DNA from 2 places in the Acidovorax sp. GW460-11-11-14-LB4 genome. Region 1 is predicted to be linked to the other one. Evidence: predicted binding sites of a transcription regulator. Region 1 holds the regulator's gene; the other holds the start of a gene.
The links. Region 1 encodes FNR, which switches genes on or off when oxygen is low (the NO sensors DNR and NnrR bind a similar motif). Its sites were predicted from a motif close to TTGATNNNNATCAA; they were not measured.

Region 2: a site for FNR is predicted at 3,542-3,555, ahead of AC07X4_RS20590 (oxygen-binding di-iron domain-containing protein). Genes of this name have one in related genera too.

The regions. Positions count from the first base shown of each region.
Region 1 covers NZ_JBWKYJ010000018.1:42,936-48,308, forward strand. The annotation lists gene AC07X4_RS09420 (sulfite exporter TauE/SafE family protein) at 1-565, opposite strand, end outside; gene hemN (oxygen-independent coproporphyrinogen III oxidase) at 571-1,953, opposite strand; gene fnr (fumarate/nitrate reduction transcriptional regulator Fnr) at 2,143-2,865, shown strand; gene AC07X4_RS09435 (hypothetical protein) at 2,976-3,269, opposite strand; gene AC07X4_RS09440 (FixH family protein) at 3,327-3,605, opposite strand; gene ccoG (cytochrome c oxidase accessory protein CcoG) at 3,670-5,115, opposite strand; gene ccoP (cytochrome-c oxidase, cbb3-type subunit III) at 5,197-5,373, opposite strand, start outside.
Region 2 covers NZ_JBWKYJ010000077.1:12,279-17,651, forward strand. The annotation lists gene ccsB (c-type cytochrome biogenesis protein CcsB) at 1-687, shown strand, start outside; gene msrP (protein-methionine-sulfoxide reductase catalytic subunit MsrP) at 870-1,874, shown strand; gene msrQ (protein-methionine-sulfoxide reductase heme-binding subunit MsrQ) at 1,936-2,586, shown strand; gene AC07X4_RS20590 (oxygen-binding di-iron domain-containing protein) at 2,658-3,485, opposite strand; gene lptM (LPS translocon maturation chaperone LptM) at 3,601-3,807, opposite strand; gene AC07X4_RS20600 (tetratricopeptide repeat protein) at 3,885-4,913, opposite strand; gene AC07X4_RS20605 (recombinase family protein) at 4,963-5,373, opposite strand, start outside.

The DNA.
Region 1 (5,373 bases):
ACACCCCGCTGCCCACTGCAAACAGAGCCATGGTCAGGGCACCCTCCAGCGCCCCCCCGCTGAGCGCCGCGACCAACAGGGCCGAATAGAGCAGTCCACAAGGCATCAGGGCCCACAGGACCCCGGCCGCCATCACTCCGCCCGGTGCCCCGACCAGCGGACGAACACGCGCCCACACGGAGCGGCCCGCCTGCTCCACCCAGGCAGGCTGCCGCGACTGCACCATCATCATGAGCCCCCAGGCCATCACCGCCACATGCATGAGTGTCCAGGCGGGGCGCAGCGCGCTGGTTTGCTGGGTCAGCCATGCCAGACTGTCCATGGCCAAGGCCGCCAGTGCACCTGCGCTGGCATACCCCACCAGGCGCCCTGCGTGAAAGGCCATGGTGCGCTGCAGCGCACCACCACGCGGCGCCCAGCGCACCTCCTGCTCCGCACCACCGTCCGCCTGTGGTGCGCCGCCCTGCCGCACCAATGCTCCGCACGGCGCGGAACACATGGCCAAGCAATGGGACCCGCCAGCGAGTCCCATGAGCAAAGCAGTCCAGCCAACAGTGGCAAGCATAGGTGTCAGATGATGCGCGAAAACCGGGCGCGGTTGCGGTCCGCCTGCAGATAACGGTCAAAAACCATGGCGATACCGCGCACGAAGAACCACCCGGTGGCGGTCACTTCAATGCCCTCCGGCCCCACCCGTACCAACCCCTGCTCCTGCATACCCTCCAGCTGCGCCAACTCTGCTGCGAAGTACTGGCGGAAATCGATCAACCACGCCTGCTCCATCGGCTCGAACAGCAGCTCGCCCTGGCACATCAGGGCCATGATGGCCGCGCGGCGCACCAGGTCGTCGCGGGTCAGGGCGAGCCCGCGGACCACAGGTAGCCGCCCCTGGTCCAGGAAGTCGTAGTACTCGTCCAGCGTCTTCGAGTTCTGGCTGTAAGTCGCCCCTACCCGGCCGATGGCCGATACGCCCAGCCCAATCAGGTCGCAGTCTGGCTGCGTGCTGTAGCCCTGGAAGTTGCGGTGCAAGCGTCCCTGGCGCTTGGCCACAGCCAGTGCGTCGGTAGGCAGAGCAAAGTGGTCCATGCCCACATAGACATACCCAGCGTCCATGAACGCATCGAGTGAGCGCGAGAGCATGGACAGCTTGCTCGCGCCTGTGGGCAATTCGGCGGAGATGATGCGACGCTGTGGCTTGAAACGCTCCGGCAAGTGTGCATAGGCATACAACGCAATGCGGTCAGGCCGCAGCTGCGCCACCTGCGCCAGCGTGCGGTCAAAAGACTCTGGCGTCTGGCGCGGCAGGCCGTAGATCAGGTCCACGTTCACCGAATCAAATCCCAGCGAGCGGGCGGACTCCACCAGTGCAAAAACCTGCTCTGCAGGCTGAATGCGGTGCACGGCCTTTTGCACTTCGGCATCAAAGTCCTGCACGCCAAAACTCAGGCGGTTAAAGCCCAATTCAGCCAGGAGCGCCAGACGCTCGGAGTTGACCGTGCGCGGATCCACTTCGATCGAGTATTCGCCCCCGGGCGCCAGCGTGAAGCTGCGCTTGAGCATGGCCATCAGCTCCCGCAAGCCCGCATCGGAGAGGAAGGTGGGCGTGCCACCGCCCAGGTGCAATTGGCTCACCACCTGTCCTACGCCACAGTGCGCGGTGTGCAGGTCGATCTCGCGGCTCAGATAGCGCAAGTAGACCTCGGCGCGGTCATGGTGTTTGGTGATGATCTTGTTGCAGGCGCAGTAGTAGCACAGGGATTCGCAAAACGGGATGTGCACGTACAGGGACAGCGGCATGGCCTTGGCCAGCGTGCCCGAACGGCGCTGTTGCAGCGCCAGCACATAATCTTCCTGACCGAAGGCCTCCACAAATCGGTCGGCCGTTGGATAGGACGTATAACGGGGCCCTGGCACGTCAAAGCGGCGCAGAAGATCTGGCGAAACAGCAGTCATGGGGAAATTTCCTTGCGTACACCTTGACTGTGCCGTAGGCTCCGGGACATGTCCTTGACCTGCATCAAGTGAACCAACAAGCGATACGGCGACAATTTGATGAAGGTCAGCCGCTCGCCCGCGCCCTGTATTCAGGTTCGTGTACGGCATGCACGATATGCTCGACCAACAACCCAAGTCCATGTGCCTATGAACCCGCTCACCATCAAAGTCGCCTGCTCCAACTGCAACCTCCGCGAGCTGTGCATGCCCGTGGGCTTGAACGAAGAGCAGCTCCAGCGCATTGACGAGGTGGTTGCCGTCCGTCGCAAAGTCAAACGCGGAGGGACGCTGTTTCGCAATGGCGAGTCCTTCACGTCCCTGTATGCCATCCGCACCGGGTTCTTCAAGACCTGCGTGGCCACAGAAGACGGTCGCGACCAGGTCACGGGCTTTCAGATGGCGGGCGAGATCATCGGGCTTGACGGTATCGTCAATGACCACCATACCTGTGATGCGGTGGCACTTGAAGACGCCGAAGTGTGTGTCATGCCCTTCGACCGCATTGAAGAGCTGTCACGCGAAGTCACAGCCCTGCAGCACCACGTGCACAAGATCATGAGTCGCGAGATCGTGCGCGAGCACGGCGTGATGTTGCTGCTGGGCAGCATGCGTGCCGAAGAACGCCTGGCCGCCTTTTTGCTGAACCTGGTGCAGCGCCTGCATGCACGGGGCTTCTCGCAGTCGGAACTGGTGTTGCGCATGACGCGCGAAGAAATCGGCAGCTACCTCGGCCTCAAACTCGAAACGGTCAGCCGGACCTTCTCCAAGTTTGTGGAAGAAGGGATCGTGGAAGTCAAACAGCGCCATGTGCGCATCCTCGACACCGATGCCCTGCGACGCATCGTGAACAGCCAGCAGACCTGCCACTGACGACACTGACACCGAGCCACTTCCACGCGGAGGGCCGGTTCCGCACCAAGTACAACCATCTCTTGCGAAACGGCATGCATTGCATGCCCAGACAAGCAGGCGAAAAGGGTTCAGGGGCAGGACGATGTCTTGCGGCAATCGTCGGGGCGCTCCCCATCGGGCACCGGGCACCGGTTGACCTCGAACGGAGACATGGACAGCAGTGTCGTCAATGCGCTCGTGGCCATGGTGATGGCCCAAAACACAAAAAATGCGAGGGTGTACACCCCTTGCCGTGACAGCGCCAGGGGCTGGCCGAACCAGTGCAGGTCCTGGGGGTCCACCATGGCAAAAACCAGCATCTCCAGCACGCCCGCCATCAAGAAGGCGGGCCATGCAATCCACATCAGGCGTTGCGTCCACATATCGGTTCTGTCTCCTGGTGCTGCCTGGGGTCGCTGGGGGCAGCGACCGGAGGGTTGTCAGCGTGGTTGGTCTTGCACAGGGGTGGCCGCATGGTTGCGGGCCTTGAGGGCCGGTGCCAGGCTTTTCTCCGGCGCCACCAAGGTCTTATTGATCTCAATGCCCTGGCGGTAGTAATCCTCGGCTACCACCGGGTCAGGCCGAGAAATCGCCAGCCACAGCGTCACAAAGCCAGCCACGATCACGATGGCAGGCCCGGCAATCACCAGCCACACATGGCCGAACTTCCACCAGGGCACGGGAATTGCCGGTGTCGCGATGGCAGGGTTTGAAGACATGGTGCTCTACTCCTCAACAATATCGGTCAAAGTGCGGCCCTGAAAGGCCCCACCGGGATGCCGCTCAACGCGGCACAAGAAACACGGATTTTTCCGTCACATGGGCAGCTGCCCCTACGGCCTGCACGTCAAACTGAACCGCATGCGAGCCCGAAGTGGCAGAACCGTACGGAATCTGCAAACGCACGGCCACCCAGCGCGACTCTGCTGCGCCAATATCCACTTCGGCCTCGGAGGCCACCTCCAGCCCCTCCAGTCCACGCGCGCTGATGCGGTAGCGCTGTTCGCCCTCCGTGGCATTCATGATCTGCAGCCGGTAAATATTCTCCAGTTTGCCCCCCGCCACAATGCGCGAGAGCGCGGCCCGGTCACGCACGACATCCACCTTCAGCGGCGTGCGCACCACCAGGCTGGCCAGCATGGCAACGCACAGTGCTACCAGTACGGCGGTGTAGATCAGCACACGCGGACGCAACACGCGACGCAGCATCTGGGACTGCGTCCAGCGCTTGGCCACGCCGTTCTGGGTGGAATAGCGGATCAGGCCACGCGGGTACTGCATCTTGTCCATCACCGTATTGCAGGCGTCCACACACAACCCGCAACCAATGCACTCATATTGCAAGCCCTTCCGGATATCGATGCCCACCGGACAGACCTGCACACACAGCGAGCAGTCAATGCAGTCGCCAAGCCCCTGGGCCTTGTAGTCAATGTTCTTCTTGCGCGGGCCGCGCTGCTCGCCACGCTCAGGGTCGTAGGTGACGATGAGCGTGTCTTTATCAAACATTGCGCTCTGAAAGCGCGCATAGGGGCACATGTACTTACAGACCTGCTCGCGCATGAAGCCTGCGTTGCCGTAGGTGGCAAAACCGTAGAACAGCACCCAGAAAATCTGCCAGCCGCCTTCAAACGCCAGCAGCTCGCTGCCCAGTTCGCGGATGGGCACGAAGTACCCTACGAAAGTGAACCCAGTCCACAGGGCCACGGCGATCCACACCACCTGCTTGAGAAACTTTTTGCGGATCTTCTCGAACGTCCAGGGACCGTTGTCCAGACGGAGGCGGGCACTGCGATCGCCTTCGATCTTGTGCTCGATCCACATGAACATTTCGGTGTACACCGTCTGCGGACAGGCAAAGCCACACCAAAGGCGCCCTGCCACGGCGGTGAAGAGGAACAGCGACAGCGCCGAAATGATCAGAAGGCCGGTGAGATAGATGAAATCCTGCGGATATAGCACCAAGCCAAAGATGTAGAACCTGCGAGCCCCCAAATCAAACAGCACCATCTGGCGCTGGCCCCATTCAAACCACGGCAGCCCGTAAAACACCAGCTGCGTCAAAAGCACCATGCCCCAACGCCAGCGCGCAAACAATCCGCTGATCGAGCGCGGGTAGATCTTCTTTTGCGCTTCGTACAGCGAGATGATCTCGCCCGCAGAGGACGCATCGGCGGCGACTGGCGTAATCGGGATGACCTTGCGAGCAGGCTCGCTGGGTGTGCTCATGGTGTCGCTTTATGAACGGAGGACAGGCTTACTCTGAAAAGAAAACCCGGGCAGTGCCTCAAGCACCGCCCGGCGGACATATCAACGTGCAGCCACCTGCTTGTTCGACAGGCCCCACACATAGGCAGAGAGTACGCCGATCTGCGCCTCGGTCAACTTCTCGGCCTGTGCAGGCATCTGGTTGACCTTTCCGTTGTTGATCATGGCCGTGATGGCAGCCTCGCCCCAGCCATGCAGCCAGATGTCGTCGGTCAGGTT
Region 2 (5,373 bases), on a different contig from region 1:
GTCAGTGCTGCCGTGGGCTTTTTGCTCTGGTACACCGTGGTGCGCGAGGCGCATGAGATCCAGCCGCTGGTCCCCGCGCTCAAGAGCTGGTGGATGAAGCTGCACGTGCCTGCCAATTTCATCGGCTATGGCACGTTTGCGCTGTCGGCCATGGTTGCGTTTGCCTACCTGATCAAGCAGCAGGCCACCGAAACCCGTTGGTACAAGCTGGCGCCGCTGTGGCTGCTGGGCGTGGTGCTGTGTTTCGAGCCCATCGTGTTCCGCCAGGGGGCGACGGAAAACGGCGGCAGCTACTGGATGGTGTACTTTGGCGTTTCGGCCTTCATCGTTGCGGGCATTCTGCTGGGCCGCAAGCGCATCGCGGCGCGTCTGCCCTCGTTCGAGATTCTGGATGACGTGATGTACAAGTCCATTGCGGTGGGCTTTGCGTTCTTCACCATCGCCACGGTGCTGGGTGCGCTGTGGGCCGCCGAGGCCTGGGGCGGCTACTGGAGCTGGGACCCCAAGGAAACCTGGGCCCTGATCGTCTGGCTCAACTACGCGGCGTGGCTGCACATGCGGCTCATGAAGGGCTTGCGCGGTACCGTGTCCGCTTGGTGGGCGCTGGTGGGCCTGGCGGTGACAACGTTCGCGTTCCTGGGCGTCAATATGTTCCTGAGCGGCCTGCACAGCTACGGCACGCTGTGATGATTGAAGGCCTGCTAACGACTCCCCGCGAGATTGTTGGCAGGCGCGGCAGGCATGTCGGGCATTCGGTGGCGCGCAACAACTATTGCGTCTTCGGTGTAACCTGAGCGGTCCAGGGAACGAACTAACAGTTGTTCTGCTCTACCGCTGCAGCTGTCTCACCCCACATCACCGGAGCCACCATGCTGATCCCCTCGCGCGATTCGGGTTTTCACCACCCACATTCCTCCGAAATCACCCCCCGCTCGGTCTATGAAGACCGCCGCCAGATGCTCAAGCTGATGGCGGGTGGCGCCGCAGGTGCTGCAATGGCGGCCTGGGCGGGCCGTGAGGCCCTGGCGCAGCAGGTGGCAATCACGCGTCCCGGCAAGCTGGCGCCTTTGGCGGGCGCCAAGTCGGCGGTAGCAGGTGCGGTTTCCATGGAGAAGCTCACGGACTACAAGGACGCGAGCACCTACAACAACTTCTACGAATTTGGCACCGACAAGGCCGACCCCGCCCGCAATGCGCACACCCTCAAGACCAGTCCGTGGACGGTGGAGGTCGAGGGCCTGGTCAAGAAGCCCGGCAAATACGGCATTGAAGACCTGATCAAGCTCAGCGCGCAGGAAGAACGCATCTACCGCTTGCGGTGTGTGGAGGGCTGGTCCATGGTCATCCCGTGGGTGGGGTACTCGCTGGCCGAGCTGATCAAGCGGGTGGAGCCCCAGGGCAGCGCCAAGTACGTCGAGTTCGTGACCCTGGCCGACAAGGCCACGATGCCATTCGTCGGCTCGCGCGTGCTGGACTGGCCTTATGTGGAAGGCCTGCGCATGGACGAAGCCATGCACCCTCTGACCTTGCTGGCCTTTGGCATGTACGGCGAGGTGCTGCCCAACCAGAACGGTGCACCGGTGCGTCTGGTGGTGCCATGGAAGTACGGCTTCAAGAGCGCCAAGAGCATTGTGAAGATCCGCTTTGTCGAAAAGGAACCAGGCACCGCGTGGAACAAGGCGGCCCAGCAGGAGTACGGGTTCTATTCCAACGTGAACCCCAATGTGGACCACCCCCGCTGGACCCAGGCGACCGAGCGACGCATTGGCGAAGACGGCTTGTTTGCCAAGAAGCGCAAGACGCTGATGTTCAACGGCTACGAAGCCCAGGTTGGCCAGCTTTACGCCGGCATGGACCTCAAGAAGTTCTACTGATGGCCCTGGTCTCGGCGCCATCGTTGGCGGTGTATGAGGCTGTGGTCTTCTCTTGATCGCGATGCGAAAACTACTGCTCCACCCCGTCACCAAGCCGGCGGTGTTTGTGTTGTGCCTGTTGCCGCTGGCATGGCTGGTCTATGCGGCGGTGGCGAACCAGCTGGGTGCCAACCCTGCGGAGGCATTGATCCGGGCAACGGGTGACTGGACGCTGCGGGCGCTCTGCCTGGTGCTTGCCGTCACTCCAATGCGCGTCATCACCTCCACTCCTCAGCTGGCTCGGTTTCGGCGCATGCTGGGGCTGTTCGTGTTTTTCTACGGCGTGCTGCACCTGCTGAGCTACAGCTGGTTCGACATGGGTTTTGACATCCCGGACATCCTGCACGACGTCGCCAAGCGGCCATTCATTCTGGTGGGTACATTGGCCCTGGTGCTGCTGGCCCTGCTGGCCGCCACGTCATTCAATCGTGCGATCAAGGCACTGGGTGGCAAACGCTGGCAGGCGCTGCACCGCACCGTGTATGCGGTGGCAGGGTTGGCGGTGCTGCACTTTTTCTGGATGCGTGCTGGCAAGAACAACTTTGGCGAAGTGGCGGTCTACGCCGGCATCCTCGGCGCGCTGCTGGGCTGGCGGTTCTGGCAACGACTGCGCAAGCGGTCGGCCACACCGGCAGGTGCTGCGGCAAGACGGACAGCCGCAGGACCGTCTTGAGATTGACTACTACCAAATTGATAGCTGTCAGCGCATATTTTCAATGCGCTAGCAGCCGATTTGGCTGATTTTTAACCGTTGACTGCCCGCAGCGCTGGGCGCATTTGCCGGGTCACCGGGTCGATGTACCCGGTGGGAATCTGGTAGGCGCGGTCATCGAACAGGTCAATGCCACACATCAGGTTCTCGATCCATTCAAAGAAGTCGTTGATGGCTTCCTTGCCCATTATGGGAGCGCCGTGCTGCGGCACCAGCATGGCAATGTCGAGCTGCCGGGCCATGCGTGCCCACAGGCGCAGGATCTTGTTGGACACCATGTAGCGGCGGTGGAAGCCCTCCATGCGCGGGATGTGCGCCTTGAGGTCGGTCACCGGGACACGGGCCTCGGCCCCCGACATCATGGACACCCCCAGGTCGCCCGTGAACAGGATGCGGCTGACCGGATCGTAGAAGTGGAAGTTGCCTTCGGAGTGCATGAAGTGCGCGGGTAGCAGCACCAGCTCATTGCGTCCCAGGGGCAGGTGGCCGCCGCCGTCCGGCACACCGATCACCCGGTTTTCTGTCTTGCCCACCTTGGTGAAGTGCGGCGCAAAGCGCTCCCAGACGCGCGAGATCACCAGGTTGGCCTTGGTGCTGGTCATCCAGCGGTCCAGCGAGGCGATGATGTCTGGGTCTGCGTGCGAAGCGATCAGGTACGACAGCTTGTGCGGCGGGAAATGTTTGGTCATCCCCATGAACAGCTCGTTGAACGCGAGATTACCGCCCGGGTCGATGATGGCGCCGGTGTCGTCGTCCACGATCAAGAACTGATTGGCCTGCACGGCCTGTCCATCCTCCTCAATGAGGTCGGTGAACATCAGGCAAGCATGATTTTTGTCGCGGTAGAGTTCCAGGGCCATGGCCATCCTGCGGTGCAATAAAGCGCAGACTGTACGAGTACCCCTAAGCTTTGTGCTTGATGGAAATCAAGCGAAACCGCATTGCCTGGCCATCCTGCGCAGGCGATCGAATGTTTCAGCGTGGCTGCGAGGCGCTGGCTGCGGGCGACGGCGCAGTGTTGGTGTCGTTGCCCGGCGTCAGGGTTTGCGGCAGCGTGGCACGCTGGCTTGCTGCAGGGCCCGTCGGCAGATACAACGGCCCCCGCTGGCCGCAACCGGAAAGGGCTGCCGCACTGGCAGCAAGGACAAGCGTCCTGACTAGAGTTTGGGGAGCTTTCAACATGCGCAAATTGTACTTTTCGATGGTTGAAAATTTGTGCGAATTTAGAATGTGGCTAGCAGCGATTAACATGGCAACCATCACTGTTTACTGCGTATAAGCCGATGAGCTTCTTCTCGGTCTGAATGGGCACGGTCTTTATCCCCCTTCTCCTTCCACGTAAAAGAGCGTGTCAAATAGCCATCAGGCGATTCAGGGTTCTGCCTGATGTATTCATCTAAATCAGCCAACGCCTTGTCATAATTGCCTTTCCCAAGCCAAGCCAAAGCACGCCCTTTCAACGCATAAGAGTTTCGCGGAATTTTGTTCAGGGATCGATCAAAATCCTCTATTGCATTGTCATATTGCATTAATTTATTAAATAAATAGCCTCTATTTGAGCGCGCCAGCGGGAAGTCCGGCCAAATATTAATTGCTGCATTAAGGTCGGAAAGCTTATCGTCCACGCTTTCCCTTAGCATGGCGCGGTTTAAGTACGCTTGATGGTATTTTGGATTGATTTGTATTGCCTTGCTGTAATCTGCTATGGCGTCATTTTTGCGATTTAATGTGGTAAGAACTGTGCCGCGACTGAAATAATGAATTGAGTTCATTGGGCTAAGTCTGATGGCATTATCGTAGTCTGACAAAGATTTTTCCCAATTTCCAAGTTCTGCATGCCAATGAGCTCGATTGCTGAATATCGAAGATTCACTTGGGTCTAGCTCGATCGCACGGTTGAAATCTTTTAATGCACTCTCTATATCGCCAAGAAGAGCCAGAGACACTGCGCGACCGTTGTACCCATACTGATATGTTGAATCTATTGCGATTGCGGATTCATATTCGGTGATCGCTTTTTCATACAAACCGCTGTCCTTATATTTGCCTCCTTTTATTGCGTGAATGCGCGCACGGCTGCGAATAGTTAGTTGCTCTTCTTTAAGGGCTTCTGTGCAAACCGCTATGACGTGCTCAAGAGAACCCCTGGTTTTATCGCAGCGGTCGTAAGCAATATCGCTAGGGCTTTGGGCGTTTGCTGTGAACGAAAAGAGTAGTGATGAACAAACAAAAATAAATGGGCGCATGTTGCGAATGATATGTGGGTTAAATGATGCTAATGCCAACATAAATTTTATTGTTCGATTATCATTGATTTCATAACAAAGCTAAGAAAAATCAAGAGGCTCCACCTTTTGACCCGGATGACCTGACCCTAGTTAGATACGGAGCATCGGGCCGTATCACACGATAGATCGCGCACTTGACGGTGCCAAGACCAACGCCCCACACATCGGCCAGCTCGTCCATAGTGCATGCGCCGGAGAGATACATAGAAACCACCTGCGCCTCGTCCTCTGCGGACAGCGCACGCCTACGACCCCAACGCTTGCCGCGCGCCCGTGCTGCAGCCTGACCAGCCATGACACGCTCCCGAATCATGGAGCGCTCGAGTTGAGCGACAGCGCCCAAAACCTGAAATGTGAACTCACCAAATGGACTGGTGGTATCCAGTGGCTCCGTGAGGCTACGAATACAAGAACCGGCAGCCTTCAAACGCCCTTGAATGGCAAGCAAATCCGGAAGACT